2 regions of the Serratia rubidaea genome follow, and region 2 is predicted to be linked to the other one. Evidence: predicted binding sites of a transcription regulator. Region 2 holds the regulator's gene; the other holds the start of a gene.
What was found. Region 2 encodes ArgR, which controls arginine synthesis, uptake and breakdown. Its sites were predicted from a motif close to ANTGAATAAAAATACANT; they were not measured.
Positions count from the first base shown of each region.

Region 1: a site for ArgR is predicted at 2,580-2,597, ahead of argA (amino-acid N-acetyltransferase). Genes of this name have one in related genera too.

Region 1 covers NZ_CP065640.1:385,459-389,855, reverse strand. Annotated here, with positions in the region: gene recD (exodeoxyribonuclease V subunit alpha) at 1-1,204, shown strand, start outside; gene argA (amino-acid N-acetyltransferase) at 1,222-2,559, opposite strand; gene amiC (N-acetylmuramoyl-L-alanine amidase AmiC) at 2,778-4,031, shown strand; tRNA gene I6G83_RS01790 (tRNA-Met) at 4,140-4,216, opposite strand; tRNA gene I6G83_RS01785 (tRNA-Met) at 4,249-4,325, opposite strand; tRNA gene I6G83_RS01780 (tRNA-Met) at 4,388-4,397, opposite strand, start outside.
Region 2 covers NZ_CP065640.1:1,938,733-1,943,129, forward strand. Annotated here, with positions in the region: gene mpl (UDP-N-acetylmuramate:L-alanyl-gamma-D-glutamyl-meso-diaminopimelate ligase) at 1-394, shown strand, start outside; gene yhcN (peroxide/acid stress response protein YhcN) at 595-858, opposite strand; gene yhcN (peroxide/acid stress response protein YhcN) at 986-1,249, opposite strand; gene argR (transcriptional regulator ArgR) at 1,655-2,125, opposite strand; gene mdh (malate dehydrogenase) at 2,592-3,530, shown strand; gene I6G83_RS08935 (helix-turn-helix domain-containing protein) at 3,595-3,855, opposite strand; gene I6G83_RS08940 (DNA-binding protein) at 4,033-4,389, shown strand.

The DNA.
Region 1 (4,397 bases), 1.6 Mb from region 2:
CGGCAGCGCCAGCCGCCGGCTGGGGCTGACGCCGCAGCAGCTGAGCCTGTTTCCTTCCGAAGCCGCCACGCTGCACCGCCTGTTGGGCGCGCAGCCGAACAGCCAGCGCATGCGTTACCATCGCGGTAATCCGCTGCATCTGGACGTGCTGGTGGTGGATGAGGCGTCGATGGTGGATTTACCGATGATGGCGCGGCTGATCGCCGCCTTGCCCGCACATGCCAGAGTGATTTTCCTTGGCGACCGCGATCAGCTGGCCTCGGTGGAGGCGGGCGCGGTGCTGGGGGATATTTGCCGCTTTGCCGAGCAGGGCTACAGCGAGGCGCGTGCGGCGCAGCTCAGCCAGCTGACCGGCTGCGTGCTGCAGGGGCAGCCGGCGCAGGCGGCTGCGGCGGTGCGCGACAGCCTGTGCCTGCTGCGTAAAAGCTACCGTTTTGACGCCAACTCGGGCATTGGACAGCTGGCGTTCGCGGTTAACGCCGGCGATGTCCGGGGCGCGCGCGTGGCGTTGGACGGGCGTTTTGACGATGTGGCCGGCTATCCGCTGGCGGAGACGGTGGACTATCAGGCGCTGCTGGATGCCTGCGTGGCGGGCTACCGCGACTACCTGACGCAGGTGGCCGCCGGCGTTGATGCGCAGCAGGTGCTGGATGCGTTCGGGCGTTTTCAGGTGCTGTGCGCCCTGCGGGAAGGCCCGTTCGGCGTCAGCGGGCTGAATGAACGCATTGAAACCGGCCTGCAGCGCGCAGGATTGATCCGGCGTGCGTCCGGTGCCGCGGGGCGTTGGTATCGGGGGCGACCGGTGATGATCGGCCGCAACGACAGCGCGCTGGGGTTGTTTAACGGCGATATCGGTATTGCCTTGCCGGATGCGGCAGGGGAATTGCGCGTTCACTTTCAACTGCCGGACGGCAGCATCAAATCGGTGCAGCCAAGCCGCTTACCGGCGCATGAAACCGCCTATGCGATGACGGTGCATAAATCACAGGGATCGGAGTTTGACCATACGGTGCTGGTGCTGCCCAACCATTATCTGCCGGTGCTGACGCGGGAACTGGTGTATACCGCCATTACCCGCGCGCGTCAGCGGCTGTCGCTGTACGCTGCCGATAAGGTTTTGATGAGCGCCGTACGTACGCCGACGCAGCGCCGCAGCGGGCTGGCCGAACGCCTGCTGCTGGCGAGCGATGAACAGGGGCGCTAACCGCGCCCCTTAACGGTTTACAGGTCGGCCAGCAGGATTTTTGAGCGGCGCTGATAGTTGTACAGCGCCTGTTTCTGCATCGGCAGCACGTCCACCTCCGCCGGCGTGAAGCCGCGCTCCTGGAACCAGTGAATGCTGCGGGTGGTGAGCACGAACAGTTTTTGCAGCCCCATCTGCCGCGCCTGGCTTTCCACCCGCTGCAGCAGCATTTCGCCGCGCGATGAGCTGCGGTAATCCGGATGCACCGCCACGCAGGCCATCTCGCCAATCTTCTCTTCCGGGAAGGGGTAGAGGGCCGCACAGGCGATGGTCAGGTTATCGCGCTCAATAATGGTGAACTTGTCGATTTCCATCTCCAACTGCTCGCGTGAGCGGCGCACCAGAATACCCTGCTGTTCCAGCGGGCGAATCAGCTCGAGAATGCCGCCGATATCATTGATGGTCGCCCGCCGCACCTGCTCGGCGCTTTCCATCACGATCTGCGTACCGATACCGTCGCGGGAGAACAGTTCCTGCACCAGCGCGCCGTCTTCCTGATAGCTGATCAGGTGGCAGCGCCGCACGCCGCTGCGGCAGGCTTTGACCGCGCCGCGCAGGAAACGAACGGTGCCGGAGTGGTAGTCGCCGTTCTCCTCCAGCGCATCAAGGCGTTTCTGCGCATCGTTGGGGAACAGCTCGGAGATGATTTCGCCCTCGGCATCGGTCACCCCTTGCGAAGAACAAAAGCCGATCATCTTTTCCGCTTTCAGCTTGCTGGCCAGCTGGGTCGCCACCTCTTCAGAGGTCAGGTTGAAACTTTCACCGGTGACGGAGACCGCCACCGGGCCGATCAGCACGATGGCGCCGCTGTCCAGCTGGCGGTGAATGGCCTCTTCATCAATACGGCGGATACGTCCGCTGTGGTGGTAGTCCACGCCGTCATCAATGCCCAGTGGCTGGGCGATAATAAAGTTGCCGCTGACCACATTGATATGCGCGCCCTGCAGCGGCGTATTGTTCAGGCTCATAGACAGCCGGGCGGTGATATCCAGCTGCAACAGGCCGGCCGCCTGTTTGACCAGCTCCAGCGTCGGCGCATCGGTCACGCGGGTATGCTTGTGATAAGTCGGCTCGAGATGATGCAGCGCCAGATTGGCGTCAATCTGCGGACGCGCGCCGTAGACCACCACCAGGCGAATGCCCAGGCTGTGCAGCAACCCGATATCGTTGACGATATTAGTAAAGTTTTCATGCTCAATCGCCTCGCCACCGAGCATCACGACGAATGTCTTGCCGCGGTGGGCGTTGATATAGGGAACTGAGTGACGGAATCCTTGAACCAGCTCTGTACTACGTTCCTTCACGGCAAACCTCATGTGAATACTTATACGGTATTTTTGTATTTTTATTCTTTTCTGCCGCCGATAGCAAGGGGGAATTTGCGTTGTTTTCCCCGCTAACACTGTTAAATCGTTAATAAATTGAAAACCCATAAAAAGATTTTCTGATGACAGCGCCGAATGGATTCGTTAAAGTTTTCGCCATTGTCTCTATTTTGCTGTTTTTTTAGTCTACTGCTATTGGTTGGAGCCGCATGTCAAACGATAATCACAATCTGGGTCGCCGTCGTCTGTTGCAGGGGGTTACCGCAACCTGGTTGCTGAGCGTGAGCCGTGTCGGTTTTGCCGCGTCATCGCATGTCATTGCGGTGCGCGTCTGGCCTTCATCTACCTATACGCGCGTGACGCTCGAGTCCAACGTGGCGCTAAAGTACAAACAGTTTGCGCTGACCAATCCCGACCGGATTGTGGTGGATATTGAAGGCGTACAGCTGAACAGCGTGCTGAAAGGCATTGCCTCTCAAGTGCAAAACAGCGACCCCAACCTGAAGCAGGCGCGCGTCGGCCAGTTTGATAAAGACACCGTACGTCTGGTGCTGGAGCTGAAGCAAAGCGTCAGCCCGCACATGTTCACCCTGGCGCCGGTTGCGGAATACCGCAACCGTCTGGTGCTGGATATGTATCCCAGCAAGCCGGCGCCGGGGGATGATGAATATGATCCGCTGTTGGCATTGCTGGAAGATTACAACAAGGGCGATCTGGAACGGACGCTGCCGGCGCCGGCGCAAGCGCCGCAAACCGGCAAGGCGGGGCGTGACCGGCCGATCGTCATTATGCTCGACCCGGGGCATGGCGGTGAGGATCCCGGCGCGATCGGCAAGTACAAAACGCGCGAGAAAGATATCGTGCTGCAGATTGCCCGCCGCCTGAGAACGATGATCAAGCGCGAACCGAATATGAAAGTCTTTATGACGCGCAACGAAGACGTCTTCATTCCGCTGAAGGTGCGGGTGGCGAAAGCGCGCAAGCAGCGCGCCGATCTGTTTGTCTCCATCCACGCCGATGCCTTTACCAACCGCGCGGCGCGCGGCTCGTCGGTGTTTGCGCTGTCGACCAAAGGGGCGACCAGCGCCGCGGCGCGCTATCTGGCGCAGACGCAGAACGAATCAGATCAGATTGGCGGCGTCAGTAAAAGCGGCGACCGCTACCTGGACCACACCATGTTCGATCTGGTGCAGACGGCGACCATCAATGACAGTCTGAAGTTTGGCAAGGAAGTGCTGAATCGGATGGGCGGCATCAACCGGCTGCATAAGAACCGTGTCGATCAGGCCGGCTTTGCGGTGCTGAAGGCGCCGGACATTCCTTCCATTTTGGTGGAGACGGCATTTATCAGCAACGTGGAAGAAGAGCGTAAGCTGCGTACCAGCCGTTTTCAGCAGCAGATTGCGGAATCCATACTGGCAGGCATCAAGGCTTATTTCGCCAACGGCGGGGCGAGACGCTAACGGGAAAGCAGGGCGCTGGGCTGCGGCCCGGCGTGATGATTTTGGCGTTTTGCGGATTTCAGATACAAAAAAACACCCCTGAGGGTGCCGATTGTCATCAATTGATTTTGGTTGCGGGGGCCGGATTCGAACCGACGACCTTCGGGTTATGAGCCCGACGAGCTACCAGGCTGCTCCACCCCGCGTCCGTCTTGATGCTTGTGCGTTGTCTGTCGTTTGGTTGCGGGGGCCGGATTTGAACCGACGACCTTCGGGTTATGAGCCCGACGAGCTACCAGGCTGCTCCACCCCGCGTCCGTTTAACGCATCTTTCTCGAACCCAACCCATAATAAGATGCCGCTGGTACAGCATCGGTTGGTTGCGGG
Region 2 (4,397 bases):
AACAGTTTATGACGACTTTGCCCACCACCCGACGGCGATTCTGGCCACCCTGGCGGCGCTGCGCAGCAAGGTCGGCGGTACCGCGCGCATTCTGGCGGTGCTGGAACCGCGCTCCAACACCATGAAGATGGGCATCAGCAAAAACGATCTGGCGCCTGCCCTTGGCCGTGCCGATGAAGTGTTCCTGTATCAGCCGGATCATAACCCGTGGCAGGTGGCGGAAGTGGCGGAAGCCTGCGTGCAGCCGGCCCACTGGAGCGCCGACGTGGATACGCTGGCGGAGATGGTGGTGAAAACCGCGCAGCCGGGCGATCACATTCTGGTGATGAGCAACGGCGGTTTCGGCGGCATTCATGACAAGCTGCTGGCGGCGCTGGCGCAGCGGGAGAAGTAACGCTGCCGGTATGCCATGCTGATGATAAAAAGCCGCTCTGCGGCTTTTTTCTTGCCCATAAAAAAAGCCCCCGCAAGCGGGGGCAATGGGGTTTCGTCGGATAGGACGACGAGGGGTTCTTCAGGGAATTCGCGTTAACGTCAGAACTCGGCAGTGGCATTGACGAGGATAATCAGCTCGGTAAACGCGTCCCTGAATGGTTATTTATAGATTTCAGCCGTGGCGTGCCAGTTGCCGTTCTCACGGGCTTCAATGATGCGGTAGGCTTTGGCGCCCTGTTGGTCAGCCTTATCGGACAGCGCCTGGCGAATATCCGGCGGTGAGCCGGCGACGCCGCTGGCGGTAACGGTACCGATAGACTGCAGGGTGCTGGCCTGTTGAGTGCTCACCAGCGTGGCGGCTGAGGCGCCAAAAGAGACGGCTGACAGCAGCGCCATCGCTGCAATCGTAAATTTCATGTTCATGATGGTTAGTCCTTGATGCTACTCAGTAACGGCCTGGAAGGACGGATTGTTTTTTTATTCTTGAAGACCGTTATGGGTGCAGCGTTGCCAGAGATTTTATCGTCCGTTGCCGGAGCGTATTAAGTGCTTACTTGTAAATTTCCGCCGTGGCGTGGAAGTTGCCTTCGTTACGCGCTTCGATCACGCGAAAAGCGGTGGCGCCTTTGGCATCGGCTTTATCAGACAGCGCCTGACGGATATCAGAAGGCGCCGCAGCAACGCCGCTGACGGTAATGGTGCCCGCCGGCTGCAGATTTGCCGCCTGTTCTGCGTTAATGGATTGTGCTGCAAAAGCACCGAATGAAAGCATAGACAGCACGCCAAGAGTCACAACAGTAGTTTTAACTTTCATGATTTGACCTCGTAGAATTCTTTTATCAGTTCCTGTGAACTGTGATTCATGTCACGGAAATGAGTATACAGCTAGTAACCCGAAAAATTAATAGTTTGCTAACAGTTCCCTATGAAACTTTATCATTATGCTTACCATTTCTTATAACCGGCAGGAATAAAAAGTGGTTATAAAACGATCTTTCTATGTTAAATTTCTGTAATATCAAGCAGGTGAGCAACTTTGTCGAAAAGTGCGGAATCGGCTATCTGCGGCAAAACGCCGTGATGAAATAGCGCGAATGATGACGTTGCTGGTGCGATCGTCGCGATCAGCGCGACAATGGGAAACTATGCAAAGGCGTAAAGAAGGCGGGAAGCCTGCCCACGACGCGGCCGTGGACCGCGTCGTGACGGGAAGTGATGATTACAGTTCCTGTTCGAACAGCGCCAGGATGGCTTCATACAGCTGGCGGGCGGTGAAGGCGCTGGCCGGGGTAACGAAGATGGTGTCATCACCGGCGATAGTGCCGAGGATACCTTCCGACTTACCCAACGAGTCGAGCAGGCGGGCGATCAGCTGTGCTGCGCCAGGGCTGGTGTGGATCACCACCACGGCATCATTGTGGTCGACGTCGAGCACCAGGTTCTTCAGCGGGCTGGTGGTGGTCGGCACCCCCAGCTCGGCGGGAAGGCAATACACCATCTCCATCTTGGCATTACGCGTGCGTACCGCGCCGAACTTGGTCAGCATGCGTGATACTTTGGATTGGTTAATGTTTTCGAAGCCTTCTTCTTGCAGCGCCAAAACGATCTCGCCTTGCGAACTGAATTTTTCTTCCTTCAATAACGCCTTGAACGCTTTGATCAGATCTTCCTGCTTTGCGGGATTACGCATTTTGCACCGTGGAATGTTGCCAATAGAGGTCATTATTATGCATATAGATGAATTTTTATGCAATAAAAGCGGGGGCCGACCAGCAAAAAAATGGCCGGAACGGCAGGGAAAGGGCGTTATTCTAGCAAAATACGCGGGTCATGAATATGCCCTTTCTCACAGGATTCATCGGCGGAAAAGAGTGAATAAAATGTTATTAAAATGATGTTGTTCTGATGTTGCGTAAGGGTGTAATGTAACGGCCGGTTAACTTGCGCGTGAATAACCTCGCACAATTTTCGATTACTGTGCGCTATGCCCTTCATGCACAGGTTATTTAATCTAAAATGTCCGCGATCACGGCTATTTTATTGCGTCAGTTCGCAATCCTACGGTTAAGCGATTGTTTTTAAAGGCGTGATAACATAAGTTCCGTAACCCTGAATTCACGGCGCTTTTATATTTAAGATAATACAAGGAGTATAGGATGAAAGTTGCAGTTCTCGGTGCAGCTGGCGGTATTGGCCAGGCCCTTGCCCTTCTACTCAAGACCCAGCTACCTGCAGGTTCTGAACTCTCCCTCTACGACATTGCCCCCGTTACGCCAGGCGTTGCCGTTGACTTAAGCCACATCCCAACCGCTGTTAGCATCAAAGGCTTCAGCGGTGAAGACGCCAAACCTGCGCTGCAGGGCGCCGATGTGGTGCTGATTTCCGCCGGCGTAGCGCGCAAGCCGGGTATGGACCGTTCTGACCTGTTCAACGTTAACGCCGGCATCGTGCGTAACCTGATTGAACAAGTGGCGGCAACCTGTCCGAAAGCGTGCATCGGTATTATCACCAACCCGGTGAACACCACCGTCGCCATCGCGGCGGAAGTGCTGAAAAAAGCGGGCGTGTACGATAAAAACAAACTGTTCGGCGTGACCTCGCTGGACATTATCCGTTCCAACACCTTCGTGGCCGAGCTGAAAGGTAAAAAGCCGGAAGAGCTGAACGTGCCGGTCATCGGCGGCCACTCAGGCGTGACCATTCTGCCTCTGCTGTCCCAGATCCCGGGCGTGAGCTTTACCGACCAGGAAGTGGCTGATCTGACCAAGCGTATTCAGAATGCGGGTACCGAAGTGGTTGAAGCCAAAGCCGGCGGCGGGTCGGCGACGCTGTCCATGGGCCAGGCGGCTGCACGTTTCGGTCTGTCTCTGGTGCGTGCGCTGCAGGGTGAGCCGGGCGTTGTTGAGTGCGCCTATGTGGAAGGCGACGGCAAATATGCGCGTTTCTTCGCACAGCCGCTGCTGCTGGGCAAAAACGGCGTGGAAGAGCGTAAAGACATCGGCACGCTGAGCGCGTTTGAGCAAAAAGCGCTGAACGACATGCTGGACGTTCTGCATAAAGATATCGAACTGGGCGAGAAGTTTATCAACAACTGATTGACCCCGTAGCGTGATACAAAGGCCGCCGGTATTATCCCGGCGGTTTTTTTATGCCCTGACGTCAGGATTTTATCCGACTCTTGCGATCCAGCAGACGCTGGGTTTCGGGATCAAAATAGCGGCTTGGCCAGATTTCCGAAGGGTGGACGTTCAGCGCCTCGGCGATCAGCCACTCGCCTTTCGGCCAGGGGCGGGACAGGGCGTTAGCCAGGGTTGATGAACTGAGCCCGGCGCGGCGCGATACCGCCGCCAGCGTGGTGCCCTTCTTACGTAGTGCTGCGATGACATCGGCAGGATGCCAATCTTCACTCCTTGAATTCATGTTGATCTTCCTTTTGTGATTAGCCAAAGTGGCGTTAGTGGTATAACTAACGCGTTCGTATTAATCGTTCGTACAACGTAAGCGGTTATACGGAAACAAGAATACCATTATTTTTCCTAAAAACGCCCTCTGTTTTCCAAAAATAATGGTGACGCATAATCTTCAGAGACGATGGCTATGAAAAGTGAGTGGTTTTCTGCCAAGGAATTGACGGGCATTGCGGGGTTACCTTCCTCGCCACAGGGAATTAACCAGATGGCGCGTCGGGAAAAATGGGTCAGTCAGCGTCGCAAAGGCGTACAGGGCAAAGCGGTGGAGTACCATATCGACAGCCTGCCGCCGGGCGTGCGCAATGCCCTGATACTGAAGGAAGACTCTGCGGGCTACACCGTAGAGAAACAGGATCCGCTGGCGGTATGGAACGCCTATTTTCACCATATGTCGGACGATGAAAGAGAGCAGATGCTGGCGTTTCTGCTGCGCGAAGGTATTGGCGGGCTGCTGGCGCTTATCGCCGAGGGGCGTCAGCGATAAGCACCGAT